2 regions of the Agrobacterium sp. 16-172Ci genome follow, and region 1 is predicted to be linked to the other one. Evidence: riboswitches for the same ligand, from Rfam matches in the RefSeq annotation. Region 1 holds a riboswitch; the other holds the start of a gene.

Evidence for each region. A riboswitch is a leader RNA that binds a small molecule or an ion and turns the genes downstream of it on or off. The one in region 1 is predicted to bind cobalamin.
Region 2: linked by a shared signal. The riboswitch ahead of metE (5-methyltetrahydropteroyltriglutamate--homocysteine S-methyltransferase) and the one ahead of ACQZ40_RS12705 (CbtB domain-containing protein) in region 1 are both predicted to bind cobalamin.

What each region holds. Positions count from the first base shown of each region.
Region 1 covers NZ_JBNWBW010000011.1:120,139-128,432, forward strand. Annotated here, with positions in the region: gene ACQZ40_RS12685 (GNAT family N-acetyltransferase) at 1-428, shown strand, start outside; gene ACQZ40_RS12690 (type 1 glutamine amidotransferase family protein) at 449-1,015, shown strand; gene ACQZ40_RS12695 (hypothetical protein) at 1,186-1,500, opposite strand; gene ACQZ40_RS12700 (CbtA family protein) at 1,505-2,215, opposite strand; gene ACQZ40_RS12705 (CbtB domain-containing protein) at 2,226-2,408, opposite strand; cobalamin riboswitch at 2,570-2,806, opposite strand; gene ACQZ40_RS12710 (c-type cytochrome) at 2,992-3,912, opposite strand; gene ACQZ40_RS12715 (c-type cytochrome) at 4,003-4,437, opposite strand; gene ACQZ40_RS12720 (LysE family translocator) at 4,556-5,185, opposite strand; gene ACQZ40_RS12725 (helix-turn-helix transcriptional regulator) at 5,319-6,029, shown strand; gene ACQZ40_RS12730 (metallophosphoesterase) at 6,018-6,863, opposite strand; gene ACQZ40_RS12735 (superoxide dismutase) at 7,131-7,733, opposite strand; gene ACQZ40_RS12740 (hypothetical protein) at 7,954-8,294, shown strand, end outside.
Region 2 covers NZ_JBNWBW010000020.1:26,068-34,361, reverse strand. Annotated here, with positions in the region: gene ACQZ40_RS17560 (helix-turn-helix domain-containing protein) at 1-178, shown strand, start outside; gene ACQZ40_RS17555 (hypothetical protein) at 273-506, shown strand; gene metE (5-methyltetrahydropteroyltriglutamate--homocysteine S-methyltransferase) at 698-3,046, opposite strand; cobalamin riboswitch at 3,147-3,358, opposite strand; gene ACQZ40_RS17545 (ATP-binding cassette domain-containing protein) at 3,420-4,202, opposite strand; gene ACQZ40_RS17540 (sugar ABC transporter permease) at 4,221-5,534, opposite strand; gene xylF (D-xylose ABC transporter substrate-binding protein) at 5,684-6,724, opposite strand; gene ACQZ40_RS17530 (ROK family protein) at 6,968-8,200, shown strand; gene ACQZ40_RS17525 (glycerol-3-phosphate dehydrogenase) at 8,220-8,294, opposite strand, start outside.

The DNA.
Region 1 (8,294 bases):
GCAAGACGGATTTGCCCGAGCTCAACGAGATGATTACGCTGCTTGCCTCCTACCACGGCGATGCGGCGGCGATCACGCCGGCGAAACTGGAACGCGACCTCTTCGGCCCGCTGCCCTGGGTGCATGGCCTCGTGGCCGAAGCCGATGGCGCGCTGATCGGTTACGCCCTGCTTCTGCCGCTCTACAGGGCGCAGGAAGGCCGGCGCGGGCTTGAGCTGCATCATCTCTTCGTGCGTGACGGGCATCGCGGCCATGGCACCGGCCAGCATCTGGTTTCCCGCGCCCGCGATATCGCCAAGCGTCTCGGTTGCGACTATCTTTCCGTCAGCGCCACGACCGGTAATGTGGCGGCGCATCGTTTCTACGAAAACATGGATTTCGCGCCCCGCCCGGTCACCGGCATGCGCTACATGCAGTCCATCGCCTGATTAAAACCACGGAGACGACCATGACACGGATCGCCATTGCGCTGGCGCAGTATTTTGCGGACTGGGAACCGGCGCTGCTTGCTGCCGCAGCGCGCAGTTATCTGGGCGTCGAGATCGTCTATGCCACCCCTGACGGCAGGCCGGTGACATCCATGGGTGGGCTGAATGTGACGCCTGACACATCCTATGACGCGCTTGATCCTGTTGACATCGATGCGCTTGTCATTCCCGGCGGCTTGAGCTGGGAAAAGGGAACGGCTGTCGATCTTGGCGGGCTGGTGCACCGGTTTCGCGACAGAAACCGGCTGGTTGCCGGCATCTGCGCGGCGGCGAGCGCGCTCGGTAGCACGGGCGTCCTGAACGACGTCGCCCATACCGGCAATTCGCTGGCGTCCCACAAGGCTTATGCCGTCTATAGCGGCGAGTCGCTCTACCGCGACCAGCCGAAAGCGGTCAGCGATGGCGGCATCATCACGGCCGCCGGCAGCGCGCCGGTCAGTTTCGCTGTGGAAATCCTGAAACACCTCGGCCTCTTTGGTCCGGAAGCCGAGGCGGAACTTCAGGTTTTTGCGGCGGAGCATCGCTGAGGCATAGCCGCCTCGGTTGTTTGCGCTCCCTCTACTCCCGTCATTCCCGCCTTGAGCCGGAATCCAGCCGACGCGCGTCTGCGCGGTGAAAAGAGTCCTTTCAGCCCAATGACTTGGGCTGGCTGGATCCCGGCTCAAGGCCGGGATGACGGACGTGAAAACGGCAATGATTATCGCCGATCAAGTACGCGACAAACACGCGCCGCATGATCGCCGTTCTCCCCGGCAATCGCACGGCGAATATCGCGGCTGTTCAGATGCAGGCTGCGGCCGGAGGGTGAATTCGAGCGTTTTATCTTGCTGAGCGCCGCAGCGATAAAAGCGGCCTCGTGCTCATGAAAACAGGCGATAGCCGCCTCGCGATCCGGGGTCGCCCCAAGAACCGCCTTGAAGGCAAGGCGGTGCACGGCGCAGAAAGCGCCGTGACCGGGGACGGCAAAACGCAGCGCATCGAGTTCCTCACTCCATTCCGCTGCGTCCTGCATAGTCTCAAGCCGACTGGAAGCGCTTCAGGAAAAACGCGCTCAACGTTCCGAGCAAAGCCCAGAAAACGAAGCTAGTCACGGTGGCGGCGACGATGAACTGACGCTCCAGCGGCAGCGGCGCCAGCGCATGTTCGCCTTCCGGCGGCAAGGGTGCGCCGACCACATGCGGTGCGACGATCAGCACCAGCGCCAATACGATGGCCCAGGGTTCGCGGCGGAACGCGATCAGCGCGATGCCGCCCGCGGTTGCGGCAACCGTCGCAAGCCACCAGATTTGCCGCGCCTCAAGTGCGGCGGCCGGGCTGCCCGGCAGTTCCGGCGGCAGGCCGATCATCGGCGCCAGCATGACGGCGGCAAAACCGGCAACGCCCCAGAGAAGGCCTTCGCGCCAGCCGCCATTCGTGCCACGCAGCGAAATCAGGCCGGTCAGCACCAGCGCATAACCGATGGCAGTCAGCACATTGGCGGCGACGGTGTAGGCGGTGCGCTCGAAGCCATCGGCCGGAGCCCAGGCCTCGTCATTGTGCTCATGGGCGGGAACGGCAGCACCGGGGGCCGGCGCATCATGGCTGTGGGCCGCTTCGCCGGCGCTTTCATAGGTTTCCGCCTGAAGGATGAGCGGCGTCGTGCCGAAAGCCTGCATGGCCGAAACGGCGAAACCGCCGAGGATGCCGACGAGAACGGCGGTAAAGACGATATTGCGAAAAGACGACATGCCGTTCCCCTCAATGGCAGGGGAAGGCATTGGCATGACGCGTGTCATGCGCGGCGTTGTGAACGGCTTCCACATGGGAAAAGCCGACAAAACCGACAACGAACAGGCCAAGCACGATCGCCGTCAGCGATTGCGCGAAGCTGGTTGTTTTTGCGGAAACGGCGGCGTTGGCCGTATTCTGGTTGATGGACATGGTGACCCCTCTCCGGCGCGACCCCGCGCCTTTGGACGCGGCCGGACGGCAAAAGGCCATCGAGCCGCTACGATACACTTCACCACGGGGATACGAGACTGACACAGGGAAGCGTCGATCCCGCCACCCTGAAATTCCGCTCTTCCGGACACCCCGCCGGCATGGATATTTCCGCGATGGCAGGTCTCCTGGCTTACGGGTCAAAACCTGAAACACCTTCCCGGCATCACCCTCTCTGGAAACCCTTGGGTTCCCGGCGAGATGGCTTGCCAGTGGCATTTCGTTTCAGGCTCTCCGCTCACAGTTGCGGGGGCAGCCACGAATGAGGATTTCTCCCTATCGTGTTCCCTTTTCACCTTCCGGAACGCCCGGAAGGAACCATCACAGGATTGTTATCCGATGGGCGGGGTCGGGAGTCAATGGTGGGCCTGATTTCGAACTGCACGCCGTCGCCTCCACCTCCGTCACCCCGGACTAGATCCGGGGTCCAGCGCGATCAAGTCCTTGATCGCGAGAGACTCTTCTCACGGCGCAGACGCGCCGTGGCTGGATGCCGGATCTGGTCCGGCATGACGGCTGAGGGTTACCGCGACGGTATGGCCTTCAGATAGGCGGCAATTGCATCGCGGTCTTCAGGCGTCAGATGCGCCATGTTCTGCTGCACTTTGACCATGGAGCCGCCGACGCTGTCGAATTCCGGGGTGAAGCCGTTTTCCAGATAGCTGGCAATATCGGCCTCGGCCCAGCTGCCGATGCTTTGCGAGCCGGGGGTAATGTCGGGAATGCGGCCCTCGCCTTCCGGGTTGGGACCGCCCGCCAGCCATTTGTCTTTCACGAAACCGCCAAGCGCGTTGCGCGGTGTGTGGCATTCGCCGCAATGGCCCGGCCCTTCCACCAGATATTGGCCGCGCAGCAATTCAGCATTGGCATTGGCAAGCTCCACGCGGGGCCGCGCTGCGGGGTCGAAATAAAGGAATTTCCAGCCGCCCAGCGCCATGCGCAGATTGAAGGGGAACGGCAATTCGTGATCCGGCGCATCGTTCTGGCTGGCCGGCAGGGCCTTCAGATAACCGAAGAGATCGTTGATGTCCTTCTGCGTCATGCGGGCATAGGAGGCATAGGGAAAGGACGGGTAGAGATGTTCGCCGTTCCTGCCCACACCGCGCGTCATCGCATCGCCGAATTCCGCCAGCGTCCAGCCGCCGATGCCATGCTGCGGATCGGAGGAAATATTGGGGACATGGAAGGTGCCGAAGGGGCTTTTCAGCGCCTGCCCGCCCGAAAGCGTCAATAGCGCCTCGCCTTTCGCATCGGGCGCGGCATGGCAGCTTGCGCAGCCGCCCGCCCAGAACAGCGTTTCGCCATTGGCCAGATCCGGTTCGCCCAGGCTGACCCAGTGGCTGGGCGCCTGCCGCTGAGGCGCGGTGACCCAGGCGAATATGCCGTAGCCCGCAATGGCCGCGACGACGGCCCCGCCCACGAGTTTCGTCCAGATGGAGGACATGCCCCTCTCCCCATTCTCACCTGACCCGGTCAGATGTCTTTCGTGCCTGAGAAAACGCCGCCGGTAAGCGGCGTTTCCAAAGTGCTGCGATTATTTCTTCAGACGATAGGTCTGGTGGCAGGTGCCGCAATCGGCGCCCAGCGTCTTCATGGCGGTGGCGACGCCCGCCTGATCGGTGGGGAGATTGGCGAGAACCATGTCCGCATCCGTGCCGAGCTTGGCGGCCTTGGCCTTGAAGTCGTCGAAATTTTCCCAGATGGCGGGGGCAGCGGCACTGCCGGTCTCGGTGCCGGCGGGGAACTGGTCCGGGAAAGCCTTGGCGTTGGTGCTGATGGTGGTCACGGCAGTCTTGACGGTATCGGCGTCGAAGGGCTTTTCGCCCTTGGAGATGGCGGCGAGCGAACCCATCGCCCCACCGATCTGCTTCATCATGCCTTCACGTTTTTCGACTTCGCCGGCAGCGTAGACCGCTCCGGCGCAAAGACAGCCGAACAGCATGGCCGCGGTAATGGTTTTCAGTTTCATGCAACTCTCCTTGATTCCGGCCGGGACACCGGGCGCTAGATGGAACGGCGCGAGGATGCCCTTTCCGGATGGCGAAAAGAAGTCACATTGCGGTGAATTCCATCGTGAAAACAGAAGCCTAAGACAGGGCCTCCCACAGTGTCAGCAGCGCTGCGGCAATCAGCATGAAACCGGCGGCGCGGCCGATGAAGATCGTGGCGGCGGGCGAAGAAACCAGCCATGCCCGGCTTTTATCCGCCGTCAGCGCCAGCGCGCCGTAAACCGTGAACTGCGTGACCGCCACCATCGCGCCCATCACCAGCCCCTGCATCCAGATCGGGCCATAGGCCGGTTTGAGGAATTGCGGATAAATCGCCATCATGAACAGATAGGCCTTCGGGTTGGAAAGGCAGGTCAGCACCGCCCGCCAGAAGGCTTTTCTGACCGAAGCGCTCGCCTGCGCCTCATCGCCGTTCACGACAATCGCGCTGCGCATCAGGCCGATGCCGATCCAGATCATATAGACGGCGCCGAAAACCAGGAGCGGCAGGAACAGCGACGGCATCCAGGCGGCCAACATGCCGACGCCCAGGGCGCCGTAAAGCGAATGCACGATGCCGCCGGCGCTCATGCCGCTTGCAGCGGAAAGGCCGGTTCTCTTGCCGCCCGTCAGTGCGCTTGCCAGCACGAACAGCATGTCCATGCCCGGCAGGATGATGATGCCGAACAGGACCAGAAAGAAAAGCCAGAGATTTTCGGCGTAACTCATGTCAGTATCTCCCAAAACGGTTCACGACACATTCGGGAAATCCCATGTTTCTCAATGTGTTTCTCCGTTTATAGGAGAAGCCAACTGACAGCGTTGTGTCAGTTGCGTGGGAAAATCCACCGGGAAAACGGCAATGCGCAAGGCGTCGAGACTGTTCGAGATCATCCAGATTCTGCGGGTGGCGCGCAGGCCTGTCACCGCGCAGACGATTGCCGAGGCGCTGGAAGTGACGGTGCGCTCTGTCTATCGCGACATAGCAGCGCTTCAGACCATGCGCGTGCCCATCGAAGGGGAACGCGGCGTCGGTTATATCCTGCGTCCCGGCTTCAACCTGCCGCCGCTGATGTTTTCCATCGAAGAGACGGAGGCGATCGTGCTGGCGCTCGCCATGGTGGCCCGCACCGGCGATAGCGAGTTGCGGCAGGCGGCAAGGCAGGTCAGCGACAAGATTGCCGCCTCCCTGCCCGAACCACTGTCGAAAACCCTCTCCGCCAATGCCCTGCATGCCTGGGGCAGCATCGCGCCCTCCCCCGCCGGCGTCGATCTTGCGACGGTCCGGCGGGCGGTGCGCGACGAGGAGAAGCTGGAGATCACCTATCGCGATGAAGCCGGCGCGCAAACGCAGCGGCGGGTTCGGCCGATTGCGGTGATCTATTATTCGGAGACGGTGAATATCGTCGCCTGGTGCGAATTGCGGCAGGCGATTCGCAATTTCCGTTCGGACCGGGTGCTGAGCTGCGAAACGACCGGCAGCTTCTTCAAGCTGGAAGGCGAAAAGCTGCGGCAATTGTGGATGAGCGGCTGGCAGAGCAACCAGCCGCCAATCCCCTATTCACAGCCGTAAAAGGCGATCCTCCTCGCGCCCAAAACCGCGAATGACGATCCGGTCGGCAAAGACATCGGCAATCGCGAAGGTGTTCTGGTCGGGCGTATCGACCATGCCCTTGAAGTTCACGAAGTGGGTATTGCCCAGCACACCGTAATTGCCCTCGTGATTATGGCCATTGAACCACGCGACGACCGAGGGGTGGGAGCCGAGAAGCTCAAGGATGCGAGGCGCGTCCCACATATTGTGGGCGTTTTCGGGATAGACAGGATAGTGGCAGAGAACGATCACTTTTTCGCCTGCCGCATCCGCCCTTTGCAGAACGGCCCGCAGCCATTCGAACTGCTCGTCGCTGAGCGAGGCGTTCCAGTCCTGCGCATTGATTGCGCCGGCATCCGCAAGGTGCTTCAACCGATCTGCGGCAAGCGCCCGACGCGGATCGCCGGGCGGCGGCGCGAAAAGGCTGACCTCATTGCCGTCAAGCACGACGAAGCGGATGTCGCCGATGGAAAAATCATGCCAGGGGGCGGACATGCCGAGGCGGGCGTGGATAGTCGGCAAATGCTCGGCGGCGACGGCGAAATCGTGATTGCCCGGCAGCAGCACCGAGCGGTGGCGAAGCCCGTCGTAAACGGCAAGGATCGCATTGAAGTTTTCGAAGCCGCGATCGATGATATCGCCGAGCGTCACGACGAAGGCGAGGTCCTCGCGGTTGAAGGCGTCGACCGCGTCTGCGAGCTTTTTCGGGCTCTCGGCATAATAACGACCCATCTCGGGGCGCGGAGCGGCATCGGCATATTGGGGATCGGCGACAATGCCGAAGGAGAAGAGAGGCGTGGTTTTTTCAGTCATGATGCGCCGCGATAAACCCGGCGGATGACAGGCTTGTGACAATAAAATCCGACAGGCCGCACCGCCCTATCACAAATGCAAAACACCCGGCTTGAAGCCGGGCGTCTCAAGTGTGTGGCTATTTCCACTGTCGTCATGCTCGGGCCTGTCCCGAGCATCTGTCACGTCGCGTTTTGAGAGACGGAGCAGATCCTCGGCACAAGGCCGAGGATGACGTCGCGCGGGAGGAGGCTGCTTCGATGAGCAACCACGCATTCCGCGCAAGCCTTACTTGGCGGCGGCTTCGTAACGCTCCAGGACGTAGTCCCAGTTGATGAGGTTATCGACGAAGGCTTCGAGGTACTTCGGACGCAGGTTGCGGTAGTCGATGTAGTAGGAGTGTTCCCAGACATCGACGCCGAGGATGGGATCGGCACCATGAACCAGCGGGTTTTCGCCGTTCGGGGTCTTGGAGATTTCAAGCTTGCCGTTCTTGACGGAGAGCCATGCCCAGCCGGAGCCGAACTGCGTGGTGCCGGCAGCGATGAAATCGGCCTTGAACTTGTCGTAACCGCCGAGATCGGAGGCGAATGCCTGCTCGAGCTTGCCAGGCAGCTTGTTGCCGCCGCCGCCCTTCTTCATCCACTTCCAGAAATGGACGTGGTTGTAATGCTGGGCAGCATTGTTGAAGAGACCGGCATTGGTGCCAAAGGACTTCTTCACGACTTCTTCGAGCGACAGGTCGGAAAGACCTGCTTCGGCCGCCAGCTTGTTGCCGTTGTCGACATATGCCTTGTGGTGCTTGTCGTGATGGAACTCGAGCGTCTCGCGCGACATGTAGGGTGCAAGCGCGTCGTAGTCGTAGGGGAGTTCGGGAAGTTCGAAGGCCATGGTTTTTACTCCTTTTTGCAGCGGGTTACCGCTCCTAGAAACCGTGTGAGCGGACCATAGGAGCGAACCTCTGTTTGGGCAACCTGCGAAATATCAAAATGTTCCGACAAAAGAGAAAATTCCTCCCCGCGCGGCCGCCACCACATTTGTTTCACACCTTTGGCGTACCGTTTTCCACCCTATCGGTTCGCTTTTGCCGAGATTGCAGGAAGGAAATTCCATGACCCGTCCGATCCCCCGCACCATCCTCCTCCTTGCGGCCTTCTCGTCGCTTACTCTCCCCGCCGCCGCATCGTCGGATGACGCCTGGAAGGAGTTCGTGGCGGATGTGCAGACGGCCTGCCTTGCCGGCGCCAAGGACATGATCGAGGACGCGAAGGCCGTGGTCGATCCGGTCGGCAGCGAGAATTACGGCCTCGCAATTCTTACCGGCAAGGCCAAACTCGCCGGGAAGAGTGGGGGCGCGGATGCGACCGTCAGCCATATCTGCGTCTATGACAAGAAGACCAAGGCCGTGGAGCTGGGCAGCGAGCTTTCCGGCGATACGCTGAAGGTGGAAAT
Region 2 (8,294 bases), on a different contig from region 1:
CACGATCAATGCCATGCAGACCTTCGTGGCCTCGAATGAAGGCTTTTCGCTCAACCAGGCCTTTTCGCGCATCAAGAGCGCCGCCGTGCGTAGAAGCATCGTCGCTCTCGTGACATCGCTCGCCGCCACTGAAGCGGCGGAAAATGCCGCCGCGCCGGCGGACAAAAACGACGATTGACGCAGGTGTGACGCTCGCGTGACGCTCGATGTGGTCGAAAATGAACAACGCAACATCATCGCGTTTTCATACTGTCGACTGTCGAGAGGGAATCATGGCGGCGTCTACCACAGATATACTTGAACAGGACAATGCAGACGAGATTCTGGCGCTCGGGCGGATGGTTTCCTATCTTTGCCAGCGCTCGAAATCTCTGGAACTGGGCATGTCGACCTATTTCCTTGAGATGGCATTGTTGTCGCTGGCCCAGGACATCAATCAGCAGGGTCTGCCGCCGGTAAGCGCAGAGCTGAATGTCGGCGCCTTCGCTCAGGCCGATCTGCATTGAGCGCTTTCGCAACGGCCTAGATTCGCCGGGATTGAGCGTTTCCATACCGATCTCCAGTCGCAGCCCGGAAACGGTCTCTCTGCCTGTCCGGCTGGCTCCATCCTCCCGGAGAGGCATTCATATGCCCTCCCCCAAATTTTTCAGGCGTAAGCCATGATGGAGGCCCGGTTCTCGCCGGGCCTCCATTCATATCAAAGCACCGCGCGGCGAAGCTCGGCAGCGGCGGCGACCATGTTGACCAGAGCGGGCCTCACCTCTTCCCATTTACGCGTCTTCAAGCCGCAATCCGGATTGATCCAGAGCTGCCGGTCGTCAAGCCGCTCTCGCGCCAGCGCCAGAAGATCGACCATTTCTCCAACCGCCGGCACGCGCGGCGAGTGGATGTCATAAACGCCGGGACCGATCTGGTTCGGGTATTTGTAGGTCCGAAACGCATTCAGCAGTTCCATCTTCGAACGCGAGGTCTCGATGGAGATCACGTCGGCGTCCATGGCAGCAATGGCATCGATAATCTGGTTGAACTCGGAATAGCACATATGCGTGTGAACCTGTGTGCGGTCACCCACGCCGCTGGAGCAAATGCGAAAGCATTCCACCGCCCAGCCGAGATAATCCTGCCAGTCCCGGTGCCGAAGCGGCAGTCCTTCTCGAAGAGCCGCCTCATCGATCTGGATCATCTGCGCGCCGGCTGCTTCGAGATCATTGACCTCATCGCGGATGGCGAGCGCGATCTGGCGGCATGTCAGGCTTCTGGCGATATCGTCGCGCACGAAGGACCAGTTGAGGATCGTCACCGGCCCGGTCAGCATGCCCTTGACGGGTTTGTCGGTGAGCGACTGCGAATATTCCCACCAGCGAACCGTCATCGTTTTCGGACGCGACACGTCGCCGAAAATGATGGGCGGGCGCACATAACGCGAACCGTAACTCTGCACCCATGCATGCTGGGTGAAAGCGAAGCCGGAAAGCTGTTCGCCAAAATATTGCACCATGTCATTGCGCTCGAACTCGCCGTGCACGAGAACGTCGAGACCGATTTCCTCCTGCCAGCGAATGGTCGCTTCGGTTTCCTTCTCCAGGAATTTTTCATATTGCGCATCGGTCAGCGCGCCCTTGGAATGTGCCGATCTGGCCTTGCGCACCTCCGGCGTCTGCGGGAAAGAGCCGATGGTCGTCGTTGGGAAAAGCGGCAGCGCGATGGCCTGCGATTGCACTTTCTGCCGCTCGGCAAACGGGCTCGCCCGCTTCCTGTCGGCCTCGCCAATCGTCGCAATACGCTTCTGTACGGCGGCGTCCGTTACCTTCGGTGAGGATGCACGCCCGGCAACGGCCTTGGAGGCAGCCGCCAGTTCCGTCGCGACAGCAGCCTTGCCATTACCGAGAGCCTTGCCAAGCGTGGCAAGTTCGCCGAGCTTCTGGGTGGCGAAGGAAAGCCAGCTTTTGAGATCGGCATCGAGGCCGGTTTCCAGTTCGAGATCGACCGGGACATGCAGCAGCGAGCAGGAGGGCGCGATCTGAAACGCCGCCGCACCGCGTGCCGCGATGGCGGGTTCCAATCGGGTAATGATTGCGGCGAGATCAGCGCGCCAGATGTTGCGGCCGTCTATGACACCCAGCGACAGGACGCGATTTTCCGGCAACGCTTTTAACGCCGCCTCCAGCGCATCGGGTGCTCGCACCAGATCGATATGAAGGCCCGCGACCGGAAGCGACGCGACGGCTTCGAGATTGTCCTCAAGCCCACCGAAATAGGTGGCGAGCAGGACTTTCAGATCCGGCGCGGCCTTCGACAAAGCCTGATAGGCCACGGCCAGCGCGTGACGCTCCCCCTCGGAAAGATCAAGCACGGCGACCGGCTCGTCGATCTGGACCCAGTCCGCACCGGCCACGCGCAGGCGACGCAGCAGCTCTTCATAGACGGGCAGCAGCCTCGCCAGCAGATCGAGCGGCTTGAAGGCTGCCTCGCGCGCCTTGGCGAGTTTCAGGAACGTGACCGGGCCGAGAATGACCGGACGCGTATGGACGCCGAGCGCCTTCGCCTCAAGGAAGTGGTCGACCGGCTTTTGCGAGGTGAGCACGAAATGCTGATCCTCTGAAACCTCCGGTACCATGTAGTGATAGTTGGTGTCGAACCATTTGGTCATTTCCAGCGCCGGAACGCCCTGACCATGATGCGAATGTCCTTCATGCCCATGGCCGCAGCCTGCATGCCCTTCGCTCTGGCTGCCGCGCGCCATGGCGAAATAGGTGGAGAGGGAAACATCTCCGCCCGCCGATCCATAGAGGGATGGAATGGCGCCCACCATCACGGCTGTATCTAGGACATGATCGTAAAGGGAAAAATCGTTGGAAGGGATATGGGCAATCCCCTTCTCAAGCTGAAGCGCCCAGTTTTCGGCGCGCAGCCTAGCTGCGGTTTCGAGCAGTTCCGTCTCGGAAATCTTGCCGGACCAGAAGCCTTCAAGCGCGAACTTCAGTTCACGATGGCGTCCGATCCTCGGAAAACCGAGAGATGCGACTGGAATGGACTTGTCTGGCATTTTCATACCCCATTTGGTTGTGGGGGCATGGGTAAAGCGGACGCGTGCAGGCCCGGCCTGTGCCGGACCATTGCAGCAACCACCGGGACACCCCGCCCGTGGACGTTATTTTGTCCTGGCAGGTCTCCTGGCTTACGGGTCGTCGCCTTTGTCCGTCTTCCCGGGGTTTACCCCAGTGACGTGTTGGACAAAGGCTCGCCGCTTACAGTTGCGGGGGCAGCTCCGGTCTTGCCGATCGTCGGCGCACCGGATTCCCTCTTAGCTCCGGGATCGAACAAACGAGCCCGGAGAACCATGACACCCGCATTTCTCACCACGGGCACCACGATGTCAATAGACATAAAGAAATCTTTATATCTTTATTTCACTGAACTCAGAGCGCGACCGCACCCGGCCCCGGCACCGCACCGGGCGGCACCTTGCCCAGAATAATCATGCCAAGCACCTCGTCCTTGGTGACATCCTGCGTGCGGGCATGGCCCACCACCTTGCCGTTCTTCATCACGAAGACCCGGTCGGCCAGATCGAAGACATCGTGAATATCGTGGCTGATGAGGAAGATGCCGATGCCCTGCCGTTTCAACTCCTTGACGAGATCGCCCACCTGCGCCGTTTCCTGCGGGCCGAGTGCGGCCGTCGGCTCGTCCATGATGAGGATACGGGCATCGAACAGAATGGCGCGGGCGATGGCGACGGATTGCCGCTGGCCGCCGGACAACGCCTTCACCGGCTCCTTGAACCGGCGGAAGTTGGGGTTGAGACGCCCCATGACCTCGCGGGCCGAGGCTTCCATGGCGACATCGTCAAGTGTGCCCCATTTCGTCTTCAGCTCGCGGCCGAGATAAAGATTGGCGGCCGCATCGACGTTATCGGCCACGGCCAGTGTCTGGTAGATGGTCTCGATGCCGTATTTCTTGGCATCGCGTGGATTGCGGATATCGGCATCCTCGCCATTGATGAGAATATCCCCGCCATCGCGCCGATAGGCGCCGGAGAGGATTTTGATCAGCGTCGATTTGCCCGCGCCATTGTGGCCGAGAAGGGCGACCACCTCACCGGGGAAAAGATCGACAGAGGCGTTTTCCACCGCATGGATACCGCCGAAGGAAATGGAAATATTGCGCATTTCCACGAGGGGCGTGACTTGGTCCGTCATAGGAGTTCTCCTCGGTTCTTACTTGGCGCGGGCGCGGTAGATGGTGTCGAGCCAGACGGCGACGACCAGAACCACACCGACGACGATGCGCTGGAAGGGCGTATCGATGCCCACCAGCACCATGCCGGATTGCAGCGACTGCATGACGAGCGCGCCGAGCATCGCACCCGCTATGGTTCCGACACCGCCGGCAAGCGAAGTGCCGCCGATGACGGCCGCCGCGATGGTGTAAAGCTCGTCCAGCTCGCCCTGGGCATTGGTCGCCGCGTTGAGGCGGGCGGTGGAGATGGCGGCGGCGATGGCGCACAGAACACCCATCAGCGTGAAGATCTTCACCGTGACCCAGCGGGTCTTGATGCCGGCGAGTTCGGCCGCTTCCGGATTGCCGCCGATGGCGAAGACATAACGGCCGAAACGCAGCCGTGTGGCGATGAAAGTCATGACCGCACCGACGGCGAGCGCCATCAGCACCGGAATGGCGATGCCATGCGAAATGAACAGACCGCCTTCAGGCCAGGCGATGCCATTGGCATCGGCATAGTTGCGGGCGATGTTGACCGGCCATGGATAGCTGTTGACCACCGCCACGAAACCGATGACGACAAGGCAGCCCAGCGCGGCCAGAAAATATTCCGCCCAGACGGGCCGCAACGGAAAGCCGAAACGGCGGCGCTGATGGCGGGAGTTCAGGATGGCCGCAATGATGGCGACGCAGGCGATGACAGCGGCGATCCAGCTCCATGTCGCGCCGATCGAACCGCTGGTGCCGCCGCCCATCAGGCGGAAGGTGGAATCCATCGGCGCCACGGTGCGGCCGCTGGTGATGAACCAGGTGCCGCCGCGCCAGACAAGCAGGCCGCCGAGCGTGACGATGAAAGACGGCACGTTGAGGAAGGCGATGATGGAGCCCTGCAACATGCCGATGGCGCCGCCGACGAGAATGCCGACCATAAGCGTGACGATCCACGTGGCCCAATGTTCAAAGCCGAGGATCTGCGGCAGGATTTCCGCCTGCATGACACCCATAATCATGCCGGAAAAACCGAGGATCGACCCGACCGACAGGTCGATATTGCGGGTGACGATGACGAGCACCATGCCGGTTGCCATGACAGCCACGGAGGCGGTCTGCACGGAGAGGTTCCAGAGGTTTCGCGGCGTCAGAAACAGCCCGCCGGACAGGATATGAAATCCGATCCAGATCAGAAGAAGCGCACCGACCATGCCGAGCAGTCTGGTATCCAGCTCGGTGGCGTTGATGAAGCGCGTTATCGAGCCTGTTTTTTCCGTCTTTTGCGACGCTGTAGTATTGGACTGGGTCATATCGGCCATGAACTGCCGGTGCTCCTCACATCTTAGAGCGTTTTCGCTTTTTTCTGGCGCATTTCCGGACGGAAAACCGGGGCCTACTTTTCCTGGAAATGCTCTAAAGGCGCCGCGCCATGAACCATGGCGCAGCGCCCGAACCGGGACCTATTCGCTCAATCGCAGGCTTTGACCGTTTTAGCCTTCACGCCCTGGCAGGCCGTTTCCTTCTTGATCCAGCCGGCGTCGATGACGACGTTCAGATTGTCCTTCGTGATGGCGATAGGCTTGAGGAAGACCGACTGCATCTTCACTTTTTTCGGACCGCCTTCAAACGTGGAGACACCCTTGATCTCGGTCATCTTCTTACCGCCGGCCAGTTCCAGCGCAATGCCAGCCGCTTCCTTGCCGAGTTCACGGCTGTCCTTCCAGACCGACACCGTCTGCGTCCCGAGCGCGACGCGGTTCAGCGCGGCGAAATCGGCATCCTGACCGGAAACGGGAACCGAACCTGCCATGCCCTGCGCGGCGAGAGCGGCGATTGCACCGCCGGCCGTGCCGTCATTCGAGGCGACGACCGCATCGACCTTGTTGTTATTCTTGGTCAGGAACTGTTCCATGTTCTTCTGGGCATTTTCCGGCTTCCAGCCATCGGTATAGGCTTCGCCGACATTCTTGATCTTGCCGCCGTCAATGGCCGCCTTCAGCACTTCCTGCTGACCGGCGAACAGGAAGTCCGCATTCGGGTCGGAAGAAGAGCCCTTGATGAAGACGTAATTGCCTTCCGGCTTCACCTTGAAGACTTCGGCAGCCTGCAGACGGCCGACTTCCTTGTTATCGAAGGTGATGTAGAAGGCGTTCTGGTTTTCGATCAGGCGGTCGTAACCCACGACCGGAATGCCCTCGGCAACGGCCTTTTCAACGGCCGGACCAATCGCGTCGCTGTCCTGCGCCAGAATGATCAGCGCGTTTGCGCCCTGCGAGATCAGCGATTCCACGTCGGTGAGCTGCTTTGCGGCGGATGATTGCGCATCGGCGGAGATGTATTTCGCGCCGGCCTTGTCGAGCGCTGCCTTGATGGCCGCCTCATCCGTTTTCCAGCGTTCTTCCTGGAAATTTGACCAGGACACGCCGACGACGAGATCAGCGGCCATGGCGGCAGTGTGCAGGGAAACGAGTACGGCCGTACCCGCCAAAAGCTTGGCAAAAGAATTCATGATGTCCTCCCGGTAAGGGCGAAGCCCCGCACCTCCATGCAGGAAAAACGCCCGGAAAAAGCTGCCGGTCTCTGTGGTTTCACAATTTTCTCGACAGTCGAGAAAATTAATGTCAGAGATTCCCCATGCTGTCAACAACGGCTGCGGGCAGCATCCGGGTGCCTTGATCTTCGCTCTGGCATGCGCCATCAGAGTGGATCAGCACGACAGGAAAAAGGCCGTTCAGGGAGCATGCCCCAGCCCATGTCCGCCATTGCAAGTACGGAACTGGTGCGCCAGAAAAACAGCCTGTCGGTGATGGCGGCGCTGCGCCTGCACGGCAGCCTTTCCCATACCGACATGTCGTCTTTCACCGGACTTGCTTCCGCAACCGTGTCCGCCATCACCACCGAGCTTGAGCGGGCCGGGCTCATTCTGCGGAAAGAGCAGCTCGCCACCGCCGGCCGTGGCCGGCCGCGCATTCTCTTCGGCCCGCGCGGCGCTTTCTGCCATGTCGCCATCGTCATCATCTCATCCGACAGCGTGCAATATTCGCTGGTCGATTATGCCGGCAAGCTGGTGGACCGCTTCACCGAACAGAGGATTACAGCTGAAAAAGGCACATTCGGCGGCGCGATCCTCGCTGGCCTCGCAAGACTTGCCGATCGCTCGCGCATCGACCGTCACGATATCCTCCAGGTGTCGATCAGCAGCAAGGGGCTGGTGGATGCGGCCACGGCAACGCTTGTCTGGTCGCCGGTTCTAGGTGACGAAAGGATTGATTTCCAGCGACTCGTTTCCGGGGACGGGCGCATTCGCGTGACGCTGAACAACGAGACGCTGCTGGCCGCAAAAGCCATCTGGATGCGGGAGCAGGCACGGGAAAACTCAGCGCCGGAAGCCCTCGTCACTCTGTCGCTCGGCCACAGCATCGGCCTTGGCATCGCCCGCTCGACGGGCGACGCAATCGATGTCAGCGCTCCCAATTTCGGCCACATGCTGCATCTGGCCGATGGCGCGCTGTGCCGTTGCGGCACCAAAGGCTGCATCGAGGCCTATTCCGGGTTTTACGCCATACTGCGTTCTGCTTTCGAAGCCCCGCCGCAGGCGGAACCGGCGAAATTCGTGCCGATCGCCGAGGTGGACAAGATCGCCGCTTCAGCCCGCAACGGCGCGCGCATGGCGCGGTTCGCCTTCCGCACCGCCGGACTTGCGCTCGGTAACGGTCTTTCACGCCTCTTCAGCCTGCATGGCCATATGCCGGTCTTCATCACCGGCCCCGGCACCCGCTATTTCGATCTTCTGGAAAGCGGCCTTCACGACGGCCTTGCACAATCGCAGGCAGTACGTTTCGGCGGCATGCCAAAAATTGGCATTGCGCCCGACGAACCGGAGTTGGTGTTTGAAGGGCATATGGAGCACGCGCTTTCGGCCGCCGACGACTACATCCTGAGCGCTGACGGCCCTGAGAGAGCGGGAAGGAATTCCGGGAACTGACGAGGCCGGCGGCGGATGCTCAGGCGCGCTCCGCCACGGCTTCAGCCTTTTCCTCGCCACCCGTCAGTGTTGCCAAGAATGCATCCAGACCGGC